2 regions of the Vibrio syngnathi genome follow, and region 2 is predicted to be linked to the other one. Evidence: predicted binding sites of a transcription regulator. Region 2 holds the regulator's gene; the other holds the start of a gene.

Region 1 (10,295 bases), 210 kb from region 2:
CATGGATCGCAGCTCTGGTTTCTGAACTTCCTTCTTCTTTGATTTCTTCAATCTGCATTTCCGACCCCATAAGCGTTGCGGAGCGAGCAAGAGATCGAAAAGGACGAATTTCTTTTTGTAGCACGACGTAAGAGACCCCCATTAGCATAAAAGTGACAATTAAAAGAAAGGTGATCTGGCGACTATCAATAAATTTATCGGTCAAGCTATCGAAAGACAGAGGAATAACGGTCGCTAAATAGAGCCACTCATTATTTTCTAGTTGAACTTGAATAACCGCTATTGGGAGATCGAGCTTACCTAACACTAAGCTGTAATCTTTCCACAATGCAGGCAGCTCATTCAGCTTGATACCTGAGTTAAACAATAGAAGATCGTCTCGCTTGGTCAAAGTGACATGTACTGAGTGTGACGTTTTAAGTTGTTGTTCTAAAAGATCTGATGCTTGCACCTGCATTTGAGGCACTAAAGAGTGATGACTAAGCGAAGGAACAGGAAGCCTATGATTATTCATGGAAATAAAGAATCGTGTTCCCCCAATATTTCGTAATTGATCGAGAACCAAATGACGATAATTGACTGGAAGCCCTGAAAAGTAATTTATCGTGTCCGAAGCTGCAGAGGCTATCGCAAACATAGCATGGCTCGCCGATTCTCGTTTAGATACCGAGGTAGTGGAAAACCAAGCTGCACCTGCCAGAACTTCAGCCATGACAATAACCAAGAACGTAGACAACGTAATACGTACGACCATTGACTGAAAGAAGTTTTTTTTCAACATTGAAGTCCATGAGAGTCGATCACAAGCATGTAGCCACGATGCCTCACCGTCATAATCGTATTTCTATCATCGTCCCTCAATTGCCTTCTCAACCGGCTAATTTGTACATCGATCCCTCTCTCTAGTGGCTCTGCATCCCTCCCCCAGAGTGCTTGTGCAATGTCATTACGACTTAATAATTGATTGGGAGAGTCAAGCATAAGGGTAAGCAAGTTATAATCGGCGCTAGAAAGAGAGACTGCCTCACCATCTTCATGTTTCAATTGTCGTTTTAGGGTATCGAACGTCCAATCCATAAATTTTAACTTACGTTCATTTGTGCTGTGACTGAATGTTGAACGCCTGAGTAGAGCTTTGATTCTTGCTAATAGTTCACGAGGGTTAAACGACTTGGTTATGTAATCATCAGCGCCAATTTCTAACCCCGCAATACGATCTGCATCATCAGTTACTGCGGTTAGCATAATAATAGGGACTTGAGATCGTAAGCGTAACTTTTGGCACAAAGTTAAGCCATCATCTCCTGGTAGCATGATGTCTAAAATAATGAGGTCTGGGGTGACAGTTTCTAGCTGTTTCCACATCGCGTTACCTTCAAGTGCAGTAATCACAGTGAAGCTTGAGCGTTCTAGATATTCGCTTAAAGCATCGAGAATTTCCTGATTATCATCCACAATCAAAATAATCTTATTAGCCATGACCCAACCTATGCCACTAAATGATTATGGATACATTCGCTCACTTCCTCATTCATTTCAAGAACATGAGTGATGAAATGCGTTCAAACTCCACAATGTAAGCTGTCAGTTACAAATAAAGCACACTTTGTCATTACGTGACGTTAGTACATCCCCTCACACATTTCTCTATATATGCAAAAATCCGATTCATTTGTACATTAGATACAGTGACTACTCTCGCCAAATTAAGCATCAGTACTAGGCAGATGAATAACATTTAATATACAAATAAAATCTAATGAGAAACCTGAATCTGCGGCTGTTTGTTTTTCCTCGTTTATTCAACCAAAGGAAAGGTTATGTCTGGATACCCAGCGACTCATTTGTGTAAGAAGTGCAATAAAGAGACACCACATAGTGAAGTTCTCGTTCGAAAAGACAGTAGTTATGATATTGATCATTCAGTGCTTGGTCGTATTAAATTATTTGTTCATTCGATAGTGAATGGTGGGCATTACTACGACATGGATCGTTATGTGAAATGTAAAGTATGTGGCACTCAAGAAGTGGATAGCTGGGGAAATGAATTCGAATAAGTTCATTTGTATCAGCATTAGGTTCAATATTGCACGCATAAAAAAACGGAGCCACTTGGCTCCGTTTTCTCTTATTTATAAGCGGACTTTACGCTAATAATTCTTTAGCTGTCTTTACTACGTTCTCAGTAGTGAAACCGAACATTTTGAATAGCTCGCCTGCTGGTGCAGATTCGCCGAACGTTGTCATACCGATGATCTTGCCACCGAAACCAACGTACTTGTACCAGAAGTCAGCAATGCCAGCTTCAACAGCGATACGAGCAGTAACGTCAGATGGAAGTACAGACTCACGGTATTCAGCGTCTTGCTTATCGAATGCGTCAGTTGCAGGCATAGATACTACGCGTACCGCTTTACCTTCAGCGGTTAGTTGTGCTGCAGCTTCAACAGCAAGCTCAACTTCAGAACCAGTTGCAATGATGATTAGCTCTGGCTTGCCTTCACAATCTTTCAGGATGTAACCACCCTTAGCGATGTTTGCAACTTGCTCAACATTACGATCTTGTTGTGCAAGGTTTTGACGAGAGAAGATTAGAGATGAAGGACCATCTTTACGCTCAATAGCCAGTTTCCAAGCCACTGCAGATTCAACTTGGTCACATGGACGCCATGTGCTCATGTTTGGAGTCAGACGTAGAGACGCGATCTGCTCAACCGGTTGGTGAGTAGGGCCATCTTCGCCTAGGCCGATAGAATCGTGCGTGTAAACTTGGATGTTCTGAACTTTCATCAGAGCAGCCATACGCATTGCGTTACGCGCGTATTCCATGAACATTAGGAACGTTGCACCATACGGTACAAAACCACCGTGCAGAGCGATACCGTTCATGATAGCCGTCATACCGAATTCACGTACACCGTAGTGGATGTAGTTACCAGAGAAGTCAGTTGCTTCAAGAGACTTAGAACCAGACCACATAGTCAGGTTAGAAGGCGCAAGGTCAGCAGAGCCGCCCATGAATTCTGGAAGCATTTGACCAAACGCTTCTAGTGCGTTTTGAGATGCTTTACGTGAAGCGATGTTTGCTGGGTTAGCTTGAAGATCAGCAATGATTGCGTTTGCTTTCTCTTCCCACTCAGCTGGTAGTTCGCCGTTAGTACGACGTTTGAATTCTGCTGCTAGCTCAGGGTAAGCCGCGGCGTATGCGTCAAACTTAGCGTTCCACGCTGCTTCTTTCGCTGCGCCTGCTTCTTTCGCGTTCCACTCAGCTGCGATATCCGCTGGGATTTCGAACGGGCCGTGTTCCCAACCCAATGCTGCTTTAGTTGCTGTGATTTCATCAGCGCCTAGTGGAGCACCGTGACAATCATGCGTACCCGCTTTGTTTGGCGAACCAAAACCGATGATAGTTTTAGTACAGATAAGCGTTGGACGAGGGTCAGCTTTAGCCGCTTCAATCGCTGCATTGATAGCGTCAGCATCGTGACCATCTACTGCAGGGATTACGTGCCAGCCGTATGCTTCAAAACGCTTAGGTGTATCGTCAGAGAACCAACCTTCAACTTCACCATCGATAGAGATGCCGTTGTCATCCCAGAAAGCGACTAGCTTACCAAGACCTAGCGTACCCGCTAGAGAACATGCTTCGTGAGAGATACCTTCCATCAGACAACCATCACCCATGAATGCATAAGTGAAGTGGTCTACGATGTCGTGGCCTTCTTTGTTGAACTGTGCAGCCAATGCTTTCTCAGCCATTGCCATACCAACAGCGTTGGTGATGCCTTGGCCCAGAGGACCAGTTGTTGTCTCGATACCAGGAGCGTAACCGTACTCTGGGTGACCTGGAGTCTTAGAGTGCAGTTGACGGAAGTTTTTTAGATCTTCAATTGAAAGCTCGTAACCTGCTAAATGAAGCAGAGAGTAAATCAGCATAGAACCATGGCCGTTAGACAGGATAAAACGGTCACGATCAGCCCACTCTGGGTTTGCTGGGTTGTGGTTCAAGTGGCCACGCCAAAGAACTTCAGCGATGTCAGCCATACCCATAGGTGCGCCAGGGTGGCCTGAATTTGCTTGTTGAACACCGTCCATGCTAAGTGCGCGGATTGCATTGGCTAGATCTTTACGAGAAGGCATGTCTGCTCCTGGTTACATAAGCGATTTAAAAAAGAGATGGATGCTAAAGTTTTCATTTTTATTAGCGCGGGTATTCTCTCAAACGACTATAGCGACTGCAAACGTTTTACTGGCACTTTAACGGTCATTTTCCGCAATTTTCGATCATTTACATCACTTAACATGGCTTTCCACAACCAACACGCAAACGTTTGGTTATGACATATCATAAAAAAGAGCTTGTAATTCGACCGTTGGAATTTAAAATAGCCGTCTAGATGTAGAAACACCTACAAAATATACTGTATTTAATGGCGGCGCTTCCTTGATTGCGACGGCATAAATTATTTGCATTTAACTATTTGCAACTAAAAACTAAACTAAAAGTGGAGCTCTCATGGCTAAGCACCTATTCACTTCTGAATCTGTATCAGAAGGCCATCCAGATAAAATTGCAGACCAAATCTCAGATGCTGTTCTTGATGCCATCATTGAACAAGATCCAAAAGCACGTGTTGCTTGTGAGACTTACGTAAAAACCGGCATGGTTATGGTTGGTGGTGAAGTAACTACGTCAGCATGGGTTGATATCGAAGAAATCACTCGTGAAACAGTACGTGAAATTGGTTACGTTCATTCTGATATGGGCTTTGACGCTGACTCTTGTGCTGTACTAAATACCATTGGTAAGCAGTCTCCAGACATCAACCAAGGTGTTGATAAAGCGGATCCTAAAGATCAAGGTGCGGGCGACCAAGGCATCATGTTTGGTTACGCAACTAACGAAACGCCAATCCTAATGCCAGCTCCAATTACTTACTCTCACCTGCTTGTTAAGAAGCAAGCTGAAGTCCGTAAGAGCGGCAAGCTTGACTTCCTTCGCCCAGATGCGAAATCTCAAGTAACCTTCCAATACGACCAAGGTAAGATCGTTGGTATCGACGCTGTTGTTCTTTCAACTCAACACTGTGATTCAGTAACAACACCTGACCTACGTGAAGCGGTAATGGAAGAGATCATCAAGCCAGTACTTCCTGCTGAGTGGATCAACAAAGACACTAACTTCTTCATCAACCCAACAGGCCGTTTCGTAATCGGTGGTCCAATGGGTGACTGTGGTCTAACAGGTCGTAAGATCATCGTTGATACCTACGGCGGCGCAGCTCGTCACGGTGGCGGTGCATTCTCTGGTAAAGATCCATCAAAAGTTGACCGTTCTGCAGCTTACGCAGCGCGTTATGTAGCGAAAAACATCGTTGCTGCTGGCATGGCTGACCGTTGTGAGATTCAACTGTCTTACGCTATTGGTGTTGCAGATCCAACCTCTATCATGGTTGAAACGTTCGGTACTGAGAAAGTAGCTCACGAAATCATCATTGAAGCGGTTCGTCAAAACTTCGACCTACGTCCATACGGTCTTCAAGAGATGCTGAACCTGCTTCAGCCTATCTACAAGCAGACAGCTGCATACGGCCACTTCGGTCGCGAAGAGTTCCCTTGGGAAGCTACTGATAAAGCAGCAATCCTAGCGGACTTCGCAGGCCTGTAAGCATTACGCAACACGCCTAGCTACAACGTAATTTTAAAAGCCTCTGCTCTCAGAGGCTTTTTGCTTTCTATTCTTCTATTCTTCTATTCTTCTATTCTTCTATTCTTCTATTCTTCTATTCTTCTATTCTTCTATTCTTCTATTCTTCTATTCTTCTATTCTTCTATTCTTCTATTCTTTCACTAATCAATCCTAACCCTTTCAAGTAATACAAGCGTTAACTAATAGTTTATTTTAATAATTGTGGGGATTTTACGTGCTGAGATCAATGTTACGTAAACGTTTAAATTTTAATGTAATGGCACTTGTTAAAAACAAACCATTCTCAGTAACTCATGTTTTATTGCCACAGACTTTCTGTTCAACAACAAAACACTCAACGACTACACCCACTCGATCTGAAAATTAGTCAAGGTGAGCGCTGGGTAGTCATTGGACGCAATGGTTCTGGAAAAACCACGCTATTAAAGGCGCTGGTTAATTTGCTTCCCTTCAAAGGCGAAGTCGTAATAAACCAATTGCCACTAAGTAAACTAACTTGCCAGCAAAGAGCAAAACAAATCAGTTACCTTCCACAGCACAGTCAAGTGGATAGCCGTTTAGCTCTAAGAGAGTACATTCAACTTACCGCTTCTCATCAAGCCACTTCTAGCTTTTCAGTTGACCAAATCAGTAAAGCACTAAAGATTGATACTTTCCTCGAACGAAGAATGGGACAGCTTTCAGGAGGCCAGAAGCAGCGAGCGCATATTGCACGATCTTTATGTCAGAACGCCGAGTTCCTGGTATTGGATGAGCCTCTAAACCACTTAGACCCATGCGCTCAAGGGGAAGTCTTATCGCTATTGAAAGAACTGGGTAAAACACTGATTTGCTCACTGCATGATATTTCCCTTGCTGCCAAATTCGCGACGCACATTGTGATTTTGGAACACGGTGAACTGGTCGCGAAAGGAAAAGTAGAAGAGCTACTGACCCACAAACAGCTTCAGCCGATTTTTGAAGTAGATTTAATCAGCACAACCAATAAGCGCACACAGAAAACAAGTAAGTTTTTCGACATTGAACTCGACCAAGGACAGGATCTTTCATGAATAAATTATCAGCATCAGCTTTAACTTTTACTTTCTTACTTTCCATGTCCGCACAAGCTCAAATCACGGTAGAAAACTGCGACTCGACACTTACGTTAGATACGTCGCCTAAAACCTTAATCACTCACGATATCAATATGTCTGAGATGGCATTTTCTCTCGGGCTTGAAGAGAATATGATCGGAGTGACCGGTATTAGCGGGTACTACAAAACGACCCCTGAATTTAATCGCCTTCAGGGCAACATTCCAGAGCTCGCACCGAAATATCCGTCTTTGGAGGTGTTAGTTAATGCAAACCCTGATGTTTTCTTCGCAGGATGGAATTATGGTATGCGTCTGGGCGGCTCAGTCACGCCTGATTCACTGAAAGAGTTTGGCATTAACACTTTAATTCTGAATGAGAGTTGCAGCCACATCCGTAAAGATAAGCAACCAGCTAGCATGGAACAGATGTTCGATGACGTGACACGCCTTGCGACTTTATTTGGTCATCAAGACAGAGCTCAAACACTGATTTCCACGTGGAAAGAGCAATTAGTACAGATTCAACAGCAAACCAAGAATCAAACTCCGCTTAAAGTCTTTTTGTATGATTCAGGGGAAGATAAACCATTCACTGCCGGGAAATACGCGACAGTGAGCGCCATGATAAAAGCGGCAGGTGGCGACAATGTAATGAAAGATCTGGATATCAGCTGGGGAACCACATCATGGGAGTCAGTTGCGATGCATAACCCTGATGTCATTATTCTTCTCGATTATCAAAATGGGACAGGCGCTAAAGGCATGCAAGCCTTTTTGGAACAACACCCAGCGATGAAACTGACCACAGCGGTAAAGACGACCCAATACCTTCCTCTACGTTATGAGGAAATTACTCCTGGGCCAGCAAACATAGCTGCAATTGAAAAACTGGCACAGCGCATCCAAGAAATCCATGACAAGTCTTAGTACTAACCTAAACCGAACCGTACTGAACACCTGCGTATTCAGTTCTGTTTTTGCCCTCTTAGCGATGCTTTCTCTGAGTTTAGGCAGCGTTAATCTATCTTTTACACAAGTCGCTACGATTTTTTCAGCTGCGATGAGTCAACAGATCGACTCTCCGATAGATCAAGTGGTACTGCATTTACGCTTGCCAAGAACAATCATCGCGATTATTTGCGGTGCTGGATTGGGTATTGTGGGGGCGTTATTACAAACCGTCACAAAAAACGACCTTGCCGACCCCTTCATTTTTGGATTGTCATCTGGTGCAGCGACTGGAGCTGTGTTTGTGATTACAGTCATCGGCAGCGCTATCGGTATTTGGACACTTCCACTCGCCGCTTTCATCGGCGGAATAATCTCGGCTTCGGCTGTGCTATTTCTAGTCAGAAAAGTAAATGGGCAAGCGTCTTCTCAAATTGTTTTAGCTGGGCTGGCTATCTCATTCTTATTTACAGCCTTAACCAATTTCTTGGTCTTCCACGGTGACCAACGTGCTGCCCATTCGATTCTATTTTGGTCGTTAGGAGGCCTAGGGAATGCGCGCTGGGACAATGTGTTAATTGTGCTTGCTGGACTTCTCGCCTTGATAGCCCTCAGTATCTTAAAACATCGTCAATTAGATTGTTTACTTGCGGGAGACGACGTAGCACAAACGATGGGAGTCGATACAAAACGCTTGCAAACTGGTGTCTTTATTGTCTGCGCTTTTGCGACTGCATGTTTTGTTTCTATCATCGGTGTCGTCGGATTTATTGGCTTGATGGTTCCTCATATCGCGAAAAAAATCATCGGCCCACTACACAAAAAGTTACTCATCACTTCAGGGCTGATTGGGGCTTTGCTTATGCTATTAAGTGATATTTTGGCAAGAACTTTGGTTGCACCTCAAGAACTGCCTCTTGGTGTTGTCACCACCGCGTTTGGAGCACTATTCATTGTTTCCATTTTGATGGAGAAAAGTAATGAAAGCTGAACGCTTCACCATCATTGCGATTCGTCATGGCGAAACCGAATGGAACCGAATTGGCAAAATGCAGAATCAATTGGATAGCCCTCTGACAATGGAAGGCAAACGACAGATGCATAACGTCGGTCGTTATCTCGCGACTCAAAAGTCATTGACCCTCAATGCTATTTACACCAGTCAATTAGGCCGTGCTATTTCGAGCGCGAAAACGATCGCACGCTACCTGAAAGTGCCCGTCATTTCTCAAATGGAGCTCAGTGAGTTCGATTCAGAACAGCAACGAAGAACAATGGCTATTCAGTGGATCCAACGAATTTCTCGTCACCACAACAATGAGAACCCTATTTTGCTGCTCGGACATGGCGACTGGATAAAAACATTAGCCAGTTTAGGGACACCAAAGCAAATCATAGAAACACCTAATAACGGAGAAATCCTCAGAATAGATATCGAAATATAACGTCAACATCAGGGAATCAGGTGTAACTCCTGGACTGTACCCGCAGCTGTAAGCGATGAGCCCTTTACAAACCACTGAGTCACACGACTTGGGAAGGAGTAAAGCGCAATGAGAACCTCAACATCGTAAGTCAGAATACCTGGGCATACATGAATATCGAGCGGGAAAACTCAACACCTATCCATACCTTGTCTAACAAGGGAACGCTCTGTATTCGTCAATACCTCAAACGTAGATGAAGAATACTGTGGTCACAAAAGTTAAACGATCCAAAAATAAGTCCGATCTCCGCAGTGGGTTTACCACAGGTGCGTGCGCAGCTGCAGCAAGCAGAGCGGCAGTTCAAACACTGTTAACCGGACAGCAGCCTGACTATATCTCCATCACTTTACCGAATGGTGAGCCCGCTACGTTTAAGGTCGCGTTTATCCAAACATCCAACGATGCGGTGACCGCCAGCATTGTTAAAGATGCAGGAGACGATCCCGACTGCACCCACGAAGCCCATATTCAGAGTATTGCCCGCTGGCATTCAGACCCCGGTTTTCACATCGATGGGGGGGTTGGCGTAGCGCGTGTGACGCTACCCGGATTAGAGCTTCCTGTTGGTCAAGCGGCGATTAATCCCGTTCCACATAAAAACATTCTCGACATGATCACCTTAGAGTGGAATCAATCAACCGATGGTCAGAGGAAATCAGCCGGTATCTCAGTGGAAATTTGTGTCCCTGACGGTGAAGAACGCGCCAAAGAAACCATAGGCCCACGCTTAGGCTTAATCGGTGGCATTTCAATTTTAGGGACGCGCGGGACCGTAAAGCCCTACTCCACTTCTGCATTTTCAGCATCAGTCCGCCAATCGGTACAAATCGCGAAACAAAATGGCCAAGACCACTTAGTTCTCACGACAGGCTCTCGAACCGAAAAGTCAGCGATGGCCATGCTACCCACTTATGACTCGATGTGCTTTATCCAAGCTGGAGATTTTGTTGGGGTCGGACTTCGCGCTGCGAAACGCTACCAAGTGAGCAAAGTTACCGTGGTCGCCATGATAGGCAAACTCGGAAAAATGGTCGCAGGACACATGATGACTCACGTATCCGGTAAATCGATC
Region 2 (10,295 bases):
GTACTCGAAGTGCAACATGGAAATCGCTAAGTACTACGACCAACGCCTTGTTGATAAAGAACTGCTGCCGTTAGGTGAATTACTGCGTGAACAATTGCAGAAAGACATCAAAGCGGTGCTGAATGTAGAAAATAACGAGAACTTGATGCAAAGCGACCCTTGGGGACTTGAGTCAATTCGTCTACGTAACATCTATGTTGAGCCGCTAAACATGCTTCAAGCGGAACTGCTTTACCGTACTCGTAAGTGTGAAACACCACCAGCAGAGCTAGAAGAAGCGCTAATGGTGACGATTGCAGGCATTGCAGCAGGTATGCGAAACACTGGTTAATTAGTGATTCCATCTATAAAAGAAACAAAAGGTCGCCATGTGCGGCCTTTTTATTTTGCCAAATAACCACTAGTGAGTATTTTGTCAGTTTTTTGGGTTATTTTGTCCATGTATTCTACTTTATGCTTATTATTTAGATATACTACTGCTCCACTGCAGAAACACTCCAAAATAATAATCTGCGGCACTCGACCAATAAACTGGTCAACCTAGGTGATAAACGGCTTTGTAAGGTGACATAACCAACTATTGAGTTGGTGCTACTTGAACATAACCAATATAACGTGCCATAGAAGCACACTTGTTGTTCAAGTATTTGTTTACTGTTTACCATTTGGATTTCAGACATGTCATTACCACACGTAATTTTAACCGTTTTAAGTACACGCGATGCTACTGGTTACGATATCACAAAAGAATTCTCTTCAAGCATTGGTTACTTCTGGAAAGCTAGCCACCAACAAGTTTACCGCGAGCTAAATAAAATGGCTCAGAACGACCAGGTAACTTGCGTGCTTGAGCCTCAAGAAGGCAAACCTGATCGTAAAGTTTACTCTATCACTGACGCAGGCCGTGGCGCGCTAGGTGAATGGTTTGAACAACCAACTGCACACCCAACCGTTCGTGACGAGTTCTCAGCTAAGCTAATGGCTTGTGCTGTACAACCTGCTGACGCTTACCGTGTACAACTTGCTGAGCTAGTTGAAGAGTCTCGCAAACTGGTTTCTCACTACAAAGAAATCGAAGCGGCTTACTACGCAACGCCATCTACACTAGACAAGCAAGCACGCCTAGAGCGTTTAACGCTTCGTCGTAACCTACTTATCCGTGAAGCATGGATTGTATGGGCGGACGAAGTACTGCTTGAACTTGGTGCTCTTGCTTAAGTTAAGCTAGAAAAGCAAAAGGCTTGAACTCTTAGAGTCCAAGCCTTTTTTTGTATCTATAGGATTTGAAATTTTACAGCCAGAGGCTTTTTACAAGCGCTTAGGTTTTACTTATTAGGCTTTACTTAAAGCGCAGCGACTTGTGGGCGAACACCTAGCGTATGGCAAAGTGCATAAGTCATTTCTGCACGGTTTAGCGTGTAAAAGTGGAAATCTTTCACACCTTCACGGCTTAGCGTACGAACCATATCGATCGCTTGGCTAGCACCGACTAACTGACGAGTTGTTGGATCATCATCCAAACCTTCGAACTGCTTCGCCATCCAACCCGGTACTTTTACGTTATTCATCGCAGCAAAACGAGACGCTTGCTTGAAGTTAGAAACTGGCAAGATACCCGGTACAATCTCTACGTCAACGCCCGCCGCCACACAACGGTCACGGAAACGTAAGTAGCTTTCTACATCGAAGAAGAACTGAGTGATTGCACGGTTAGCACCCGCATCTACTTTACGCTTTAGGTTGATGAGATCAGATTGAGCACTTTTTGCTTCAGGGTGAACCTCAGGGAATGCCGCTACCGATATATCAAAGTCGTGACGAGATTTAAGCAGTTCAACTAAATCAGACGCGTACATATCTGGCGCACCGCCGCCTGCTGGAATATCACCACGCAACGCAACAATGCTCTCAATACCATTTGCCCAGTAATCGTCGGCAATTTGAATCAGCTCTTCGCGGCTAGCATCAATACACGTTAAGTGTGGTGCAGCAATTAGGCCTGTTTGGTTCTTAATTTCTTTAATGATTGAGTGGGTACGATCACGCTCACCCGAGTTTGCACCATAGGTTACTGATACAAATTTAGGTTGAAGTGTTTTAAGACGGTGAACAGAATTCCACAGGGTATCTTCCATCTTCTCACTGCTCGGTGGGAAAAATTCAAATGACACATTGATGTTGTCAGAAAGCTCTGCAATATTCTGATTTAAAGCGTCGATATGACTTGCGTGTGTGTATCCCATCTTACTCTCCCTGTGGCAAAAGCAACCACTAAATAATCTCAAATCCCTAGCGACGTTTAGACGTCTATATGTCTCCAGAATGTATTGAATACGATTTAATGTCAACAGATCGATTATGAATTTTTTTCAAGTAGATAGTGAGAAAAGCTCAAGCCGATAGATGGGTCGCAAAGCAGAAAGAATGTAGAAAAAAGACTGAAAACACATAGTGCTTTCAGCCTTATTTATCTTAGTGAATAGTATGCCATTTACGTACTAAACCAACCGATCTGAGTATTAAAGCAATTGATCTGACTATTAAGCCAATCGCTCTCAGTATTAAAACAGGCTAGACATTCTGTTTAGGTCAGATTGAATTGCACCAGCCGTCACTTCACGACCAGCACCTGGGCCACGAATAACCAATGGATTATCTTTGTACCATTTGCTCTCAATCGCAAAGATATTATCGCAAGGCAGTAAGTTCGCCAGAGCGTGTTCTTTAGATAGCGCTTCAACGCCTACTGTTGCCTTACCATTTTTCTCTAAACGTGCTACGTAACGAAGAACCTTCTGTTGAGACTGCGCTTTCTCTAAACGCTCGGCCAACTCTTCACTCAGTACAGAAGCTTTATCAAAGAAGTCATCCACTGACAGATCTTGTAATTCTTCAGGTACCAATGATTCTACTTTGACGTTTTCAGGCTCAATATCTAAACCCGATTCACGCGCCAGAATCACTAGCTTACGCATCACGTCTGAGCCATCGAGGTCAGCTCGAGGATCCGGTTCCGTCAGGCCTTGTTGCCACGCTAAATCAACCAACTCGCTGAATGGCACCGTGCCATCAAACTGTTGGAATAACCAAGATAGAGTACCCGAGAAGATACCTGACAGAGCAATAATATCGTCACCGCTTTCGCGCAGGTCACGTACCGTGTGGTTAATCGGTAAGCCAGCTCCCACTGTCGCATTGTACAGCCAATGACGGCTGATCTTAGCGAAAGCATCTTGTACCTGATGGTAATACTCGCTTGATGCTGAACCAGCCACCTTGTTAGCTGAGATCAGGTGGATACCTTGTTGTGCAATTTGCAGGTACTTTGCTGCAAGCACAGGGCTTGCGGTGACATCGAGTACTACAGCTTCATCGTAACCCTGAATAGAGCCCAAACGCTCTAACCAGTCGTTACCGTTGTTGGCAATCGCTTCGTCATCAAAACGCTTACCTACAGAAGTCGCATCAATACCTTGGTCATCGAACCAATAGGTTTGGCTATCAACAACCGCAACCAATTCAAAGTTCATTCCACGACGCTTTTCGAGTTCCGCCTTTTGCTCAGCAAACAGGCTCAACCAGCTTGAACCAATGTTGCCCTTACCACACAAAGCAATCGCAACACGCTTCTGCGCTTGGAATAGTTGAGAGTGAATGCCTTTCACTAGGCTTGAGGTTTCACTCTTACGAATCACAGCCACTAAGCTCAATCCTGAGTTCGCTTCTGAGATGAACTCAACTGGCGAGCTCTTGAGCTGCTGATAGAAACCGTAGCAATGGTTCGGGTTCTTAGTCACACCTGCACCCACCGCCGCAATCAGAGAGAAGCCTTCTTTAAGCTTAATTTCCGCTTCAATCGCGTGATCTTGTAGATATTCTAAAGCGCCACCAGCGATCTCTTCTGTGTAAGCAAGACGCAAACAATGTTGATCCGGTTCAAGTTCATAAGCAAGCGGCTCTAGTTGAGCACGCTTAAGACCTTCCAACACTTCGCTTTCTAGACGGTCGAAATCATGTCCATGACCAAACGTCAGTTGCACGATAAGAACTTCATCTAAAGAGGTAATGATTTTTGCACCACGACCGGATGCCAATACACGCTCTATCTGTGTAGAACCCGCCTCTGGCTGATAACTGCAACGTAAGCTCAGATCCATAGCACTTTGAGCGACAGGCTGTAGCGTTCGGCTATGGAGCACTGGAGCCGCCAGACGAGCGAGTTCACTCGCTTCATCAAGGCGAAGCAGAGGCAACAAACACGCATCCGAAACCAAACGAGGGTCAGCGCTGTAGACGCCCGCCACGTCACTCCAAATCGTCACACGTTCAACTTCTGCCAGAGCGCCTATTACGGTTGCTGAGTAATCTGAACCGTTACGACCAAGCAGTACTGTTTCACCTTCGCAGTTCTGAGCCATAAAGCCCGTAATCACCACTCGGCAATGCGTATGCTGAGCCAAAACTTCTTTAATCAGAGGATAAGAACGCGCGCGATCCACTTCGGGTTGAGCACCCGCTTCTGCACGTAAAAAGGCACGCGCATCTTGAGCAACCGCTTGTAAGTCATGTTGGCACAACAAAGCGGCTAACAGACGTGAAGACCAAACCTCACCATGACCCAGTACTTGTGCTTTTTGTGCTTCACTCAAGGGAGCTGTAAGCTCACCCAAAGCAGTAAATTCTTGTTGAATGGTTGCCGTTAATTGCTCAGCAGTTTCACCGTCAAGTAACGATTCAATCAGCTCAAGTTGGAACTGACGAAGGGTTTGCAGGCATTCGTGAGCAATACGGCCGTCTTTATCGAGCGCTTCAACAAACTCAATCAAACGGTTGGTTGTTTTACCCGCAGCTGAAACAACGACTAAATCGGTTGCTGATGAGTACTCTCTAAGAATATTGACCACGCGTTGGTAACACTCGGGGTTCGCTAAACTGCTGCCACCAAATTTATGTAGCTGGCGAAAGATTGCCATTATTAACCCTCCCCTTCAGTGATAAAGCGTTGTGTTTTTTCAAACGCTTGCTTGAGATCGTCGATTAGGTCTTCCGCATCTTCAAGGCCAACAGAAAGGCGCAGTAGTTGTTGAGAAACACCCGCTTCTGCCAATGCTTCTTCGCCCATCGCACGGTGAGTCATCGAAGCTGGGTGGCAAATCAGGCTTTCAACCCCACCCAGTGATTCAGCCAAAGAAAATAGCTCTAACTTATCTACAAAATATTTAAGTGCTTCAAAAGAGCCCGCAAACTCAAAGCTCAGCATGGAACCAAAGCCCAGTTGTTGTTTTTTCGCGATCTCGTGGCCCGGATGTTCAGGAAGGCTTGGGTGGTAAATCGTACCCACCAGATCTTGTTGTTGCAGCGCCGTCAGAATTTCACGTGAACTCTCTTCGTGAACACGCATACGTGCACCTAGCGTACGAATACCACGTAGAGTCATGTAGCTATCAAATGGTGTGCCGGTCGCACCAATACAGTTGCCCCACCATGCTAGCTCTTCAGCGTGCTCTTCAGTTTTAGTCACTACAACGCCACCAATAACATCCGAGTGTCCGTTAATGTATTTGGTGGTTGAGTGGATAACAAAGTCAGCACCCAGCTCTAAAGGCTTTTGGAACACAGGCGTCAAAAACGTGTTGTCGACAGCAACCAGAGCACCCACTTCTTTCGCTTTACGGCAAGTTTCTGCAATATCAACCACACGAACCAGTGGATTCGATGGTGTTTCGATTAAGATCAACTTTGGCTTAAGCGCGATCGCCGCATCCAGTGCCGCTTGATCCGATTGATCAACGAACAGAACTTTGAAGTCACCTTTTAGTGAGCGTGTGTTAAACAGACGATAAGTGCCGCCGTAGCAGTCGTGTGGTGCGATGATAAGATCATCACCACCTAAGAAAGCGGATACCCATAAGTTAAGTGCCGACGTACCGCAGTTAGTCACAACCGCACCTTTGCCCGACTCAAGCTCAAACAGTGCCGTTTCTAATAGACCACGGTTTGGGTTACCAGAGCGGGTATAATCATACTTTGGCACTTCACCAAAAGCGGGAAACCCATAGTTAGTCGAAAGATAAATGGGTGGGACAACAGCATGATGTTGCGTGTCTGACTCGATACCAGTACGTACGGCGATGGTTGCTGGCTTCCGGCTGCTCATAGGTGCTTCCTTACAAATTTTGCGTCTGAGAATCACAGCTGCTTGTCGGCATTTTGCGGCTGTGTTAGATATATGTTATTCACTTTACTTTCATAAACGTGAGACGTCAACACTTCCAGACGTCTATATGTCTTTGCTTATGGCAGTAAATCCCGCTAAAATCACCACTATTAATTTATTCTAACAACTAAAGTGATGAAGGTACGCAATGGCCGACTGGAATGGTGAATACATAAGCCCATATGCTGAGCATGGAAAGAAAAGCGAACAAGTAAAGAAAATTACAGTTTCTATCCCTCTAAAAGTGTTAAAGGTTCTTACTGACGAGCGCACTCGCCGCCAGATTAATAACCTACGCCATGCAACAAACAGTGAGCTACTGTGCGAAGCCTTTCTACATGCGTACACAGGCCAACCACTACCAACGGATGAAGATCTTCGTAAAGACCGTCCCGACGATATTCCTACTGAAGTGAAAAAACTGATGACAGAGATGGGTATCGAGTTCGAAGCGTTTGACGAAGAATAAAAACAACTCAGTCACTGCCTTCATTATTGATTCGCTATAGCTGAACCCTATTTATCACATCACCCACGACACTACTTGTCAGTGCGCTGTGAATGATAAACATAAAAAAACCGACTCCAAATGAGTCGGTTTTTTATTATTCTTTTTCGCTCAATAGAGCAACCGCTATTAAGCTATTAAGCTATTAAGCTATTAAGCTATTAAGCTATTAAGGCATTAAGCCATATAGTTAGCAGGCATCTCAATACGAGCAACGCCAGACTCAACCGCCGCTTCCGCAACTGCTTTTGCTATGCGAGGAAGCAGACGTGGATCCATTGGCTTAGGAATGATGTAACCTTTACCAAATTCCAGTGCAGTCTCGCCCGCAGCTGCCAATACTTCAGCTGGAACTTCTTCTTTCGCTAGTTCACGAATCGCTTTAACCGCCGCTAGCTTCATTTCGTCATTGATTTCGCTCGCACGCACGTCTAGTGCACCACGGAAAATGAATGGGAAACAAAGTACGTTGTTTACTTGGTTAGGGTAATCACTACGGCCTGTACCCATGATTAGGTCAGAACGAACTTCGTGTGCAAGCTCAGGCTTGATCTCTGGATCTGGGTTTGAACATGCAAACACAACCGGCTTATCAGCCATCAGCGTAAGAGCCTTAGCTGGTAGCAGATTAGGACCCGATACACCCAAGAACAGATCAGCGCCTTCGATAACATCTTCAAGCGTGCGCTTGTCGGTGTTATTTGCGAACAGCTCTTTGTATTCATTCAAGTCATCACGACGAGTGTGGATCACACCTTTACGGTCAAGCATGTAGATCTTCTCACGCTGAGCGCCACACTTAATCAGTAGCTCCATACAAGCAACCGCCGCTGCGCCAGCACCTAAACAAACGATCTTACACTCTTCCAGTTTCTTACCTTGAAGCTCAATCGCATTCAGCATACCTGCTGCCGTAACAATCGCAGTACCGTGTTGGTCATCGTGGAATACAGGTACATCACAACGCTCAATCAGGCGACGCTCGATTTCAAAACAGTCTGGTGCTTTGATGTCTTCTAAGTTAATACCGCCAAATGTATCTGCGATATTCGCAACCGTATCAACGAACTCATCGATTGTGCGGTGTTTTACTTCAATATCGATAGAATCTAAACCAGCAAAACGCTTAAACAGTAGCGCTTTACCTTCCATAACCGGTTTAGAAGCAATAGGACCAAGATTGCCTAAGCCAAGAATTGCAGTACCGTTAGAGATAACTGCAACCATGTTGCCTTTACCTGTGTACTTGTAAACGTTATCGACGTTCTGTGCAATCTCGCGAACAGGCTCAGCTACACCTGGGCTGTATGCCAGTGCTAGGTCTTCTGCAGAGTTTGCAGGCTTCGTCAGTTCTACGGCAATTTTGCCTGGAATTGGGAACTCATGATAATCAAGAGCTTGCTGACGGAATTGTTCTTGAGGCGATAACGCTTGAGAGGATTGATCTTGGCGGCTGTCTTCAGACATAGGTGTAGGTTCCTAGGATATTATTATTTGGGGGATCTTGTTCATGTTAATGGATGTACTTCAAAGTTCCTAGGTGGTTGAAGCATCTGTATCATTAAAAAACGAGATTTCACTACTAATAAGACCAGTGGGCAGTTGAAATTACTATCGCCTGCTCAACTTTAGAGCGAATTTCGAGGAAAGAGTGTTGGGATAAGTGATTAAGTAAGATTTACGTCAGTAACCTATTACTTTAACTGACCTAATAATGAAATACGATTCAGTACTTTCTCAAATTTCAGGCAACAAAAAAGGACACCGAAGTGTCCTTTTTATGTCTAAATAGCGAGAATTACTTCTTGCTAGAAAGAGCACCGAAACGCTTGTTGAAGCGATCAACACGGCCGCCTGTATCTACGATACGTTGCTTACCAGTGTAGAACGGGTGACATTTGTCACATACGTCTAGGTGGATTGATTCTTTTGCTAGCGTTGAGTTGAACTCAAACGTGTTACCGCAAGAACAAGTTGCAGAAACTGCTTTGTATTCTGGGTGGATACCAACTTTCATGGGAAAACCTCAATTAGGCCGTGTCGCCATCCGATTCTAAGCCGGACACCACACGTAGTTAAAAAATAAATAAAGACACCGCTGTATCACTAAACCGCGATAAAGCCATACCTTTAAGGCGCAGTATAGTAATGAATCTGTGGGGTAGGATCAACTGATTTGATACATTTTTCACCAATAGCCTCTTTATTTCCTTTGTCACTTTAAGATTTAAGGCTTAAGTGGTCTTCACTGGTTCTACTCTCTGAGCTGGTCCAAACTGCTTCTCGAATTTAACCGCCTTATCCTTTAGACTGTCCGCTCTCGTCAACTCAGATAAAGTCGTCCATTTATGCGCCCAATGATTGCCCGCGTGGCACTGCCGGTTCCACTAGACAAACAGTTCGATTACAAGATTCCTAGCCACCTATTCCCTATAATTGGCGGACGAGTTTCTGTGCCTTTTGGACGACAAACCTTAACAGGTATTGTTACGGCTCTGGTTAACGAATCTGAATTCGAATTAGACAAACTCAAGCCCATTAAAGCCTTACTAGACAACCAACCCGTTTGGCCGGAATCGGTCTACTCACTCTTGGTATGGTGTAGCCAGTTCTATCAGTATCCACTAGGTGAAACCTTGGCCAACGCACTACCAAGCGCCTTACGAAAAGGCAAAGCTGCAGACTTCGCGACGCTTGTTGAATGGCAATTGACCCCATCAGGCAGAGATCAACTGATGCAGGGCTTCGGCCGAGCGGTCAAACAAGCCAAAGTGATGCACATGCTTGAGCACGGCCCGGTTCCTCATCAGAAGTTCATCGATGAAGAGGTGGGCAGCGCGGTACTTAAGACGTTGGAAGAGAAGGGCTGGGTTGAATCGGTAGAGAAAAAACCAAAACGCCATGCATGGCCGGTGGATCTCGAAAACGATCAAGATAAGCCAAAACTCAATGAAGAACAGGCTATAGCAATAGCAACGGTAAATAGCCAAACCGACTTTGGTTGCTTCTTGTTAGAGGGGGTTACTGGCTCAGGTAAGACTGAAGTCTATCTGAATATGATCAAACCGATTCTCGACCAAGGTAAACAAGCGTTAGTGTTAGTACCGGAGATCGGCCTAACCCCTCAAACGATTAATCGCTTTAAGCGTCGTTTTAATGTGCCTGTTGAGGTGATTCACTCTGGATTAAACGATTCTGAACGATTGAATGCTTGGTTATCAGCACGTGACAAAATAGCGGGCATTGTGATTGGTACGCGCTCGGCTCTGTTCACGCCTTTTGCCGATCTGGGCATCATTATTGTCGATGAAGAACATGATGCTTCATATAAACAGCAAGACAGCCTCCGCTACCACGCTCGTGATGTGGCGATCATGCGAGCTCATAAGGCGCAAATTCCGGTTGTGTTAGGCTCTGCTACCCCAGCCTTTGAGACGCTGCACAACGCCCAAATAGGTAAATACAGCTACCTCACCCTCACCTCGCGCGCAGGTGTCGCACTACCAACCACCAATAAAGTGTTAGATGTTAAGGGTGAATATCTAGAAAGTGGCTTGTCTGCGTCTTTGA

What was found. The regulator MetJ, encoded in region 2, represses methionine synthesis genes. The targets are predictions, from matches to a motif close to TTAGACNTNTANANGTCTAA.
Region 1: a site for MetJ is predicted at 4,386-4,405, ahead of metK (methionine adenosyltransferase). Genes of this name have one in related genera too.

Annotation. Positions count from the first base shown of each region.
Region 1 is NZ_CP017916.1:450,046-460,340, reverse strand. It holds gene K08M4_RS02305 (ATP-binding protein) at 1-712, opposite strand, end outside; gene K08M4_RS02300 (response regulator) at 775-1,479, opposite strand; gene K08M4_RS02295 (hypothetical protein) at 1,821-2,057, shown strand; gene tkt (transketolase) at 2,146-4,140, opposite strand; gene metK (methionine adenosyltransferase) at 4,517-5,668, shown strand; gene K08M4_RS02280 (ABC transporter ATP-binding protein) at 6,004-6,762, shown strand; gene K08M4_RS02275 (ABC transporter substrate-binding protein) at 6,759-7,715, shown strand; gene K08M4_RS02270 (FecCD family ABC transporter permease) at 7,702-8,727, shown strand; gene K08M4_RS21920 (phosphoglycerate mutase family protein) at 8,717-9,181, shown strand; cobalamin riboswitch at 9,192-9,322, shown strand; gene K08M4_RS02260 (cobalt-precorrin-5B (C(1))-methyltransferase) at 9,429-10,295, shown strand, end outside.
Region 2 is NZ_CP017916.1:243,561-253,855, reverse strand. It holds gene ppc (phosphoenolpyruvate carboxylase) at 1-331, shown strand, start outside; gene K08M4_RS01185 (PadR family transcriptional regulator) at 679-1,218, shown strand; gene metF (methylenetetrahydrofolate reductase) at 1,344-2,243, opposite strand; gene K08M4_RS01175 (bifunctional aspartate kinase/homoserine dehydrogenase II) at 2,562-4,973, opposite strand; gene K08M4_RS01170 (O-succinylhomoserine (thiol)-lyase) at 4,976-6,157, opposite strand; gene metJ (met regulon transcriptional regulator MetJ) at 6,366-6,686, shown strand; gene K08M4_RS01160 (malic enzyme-like NAD(P)-binding protein) at 6,903-8,192, opposite strand; gene rpmE (50S ribosomal protein L31) at 8,524-8,742, opposite strand; gene priA (primosomal protein N') at 9,074-10,295, shown strand, end outside.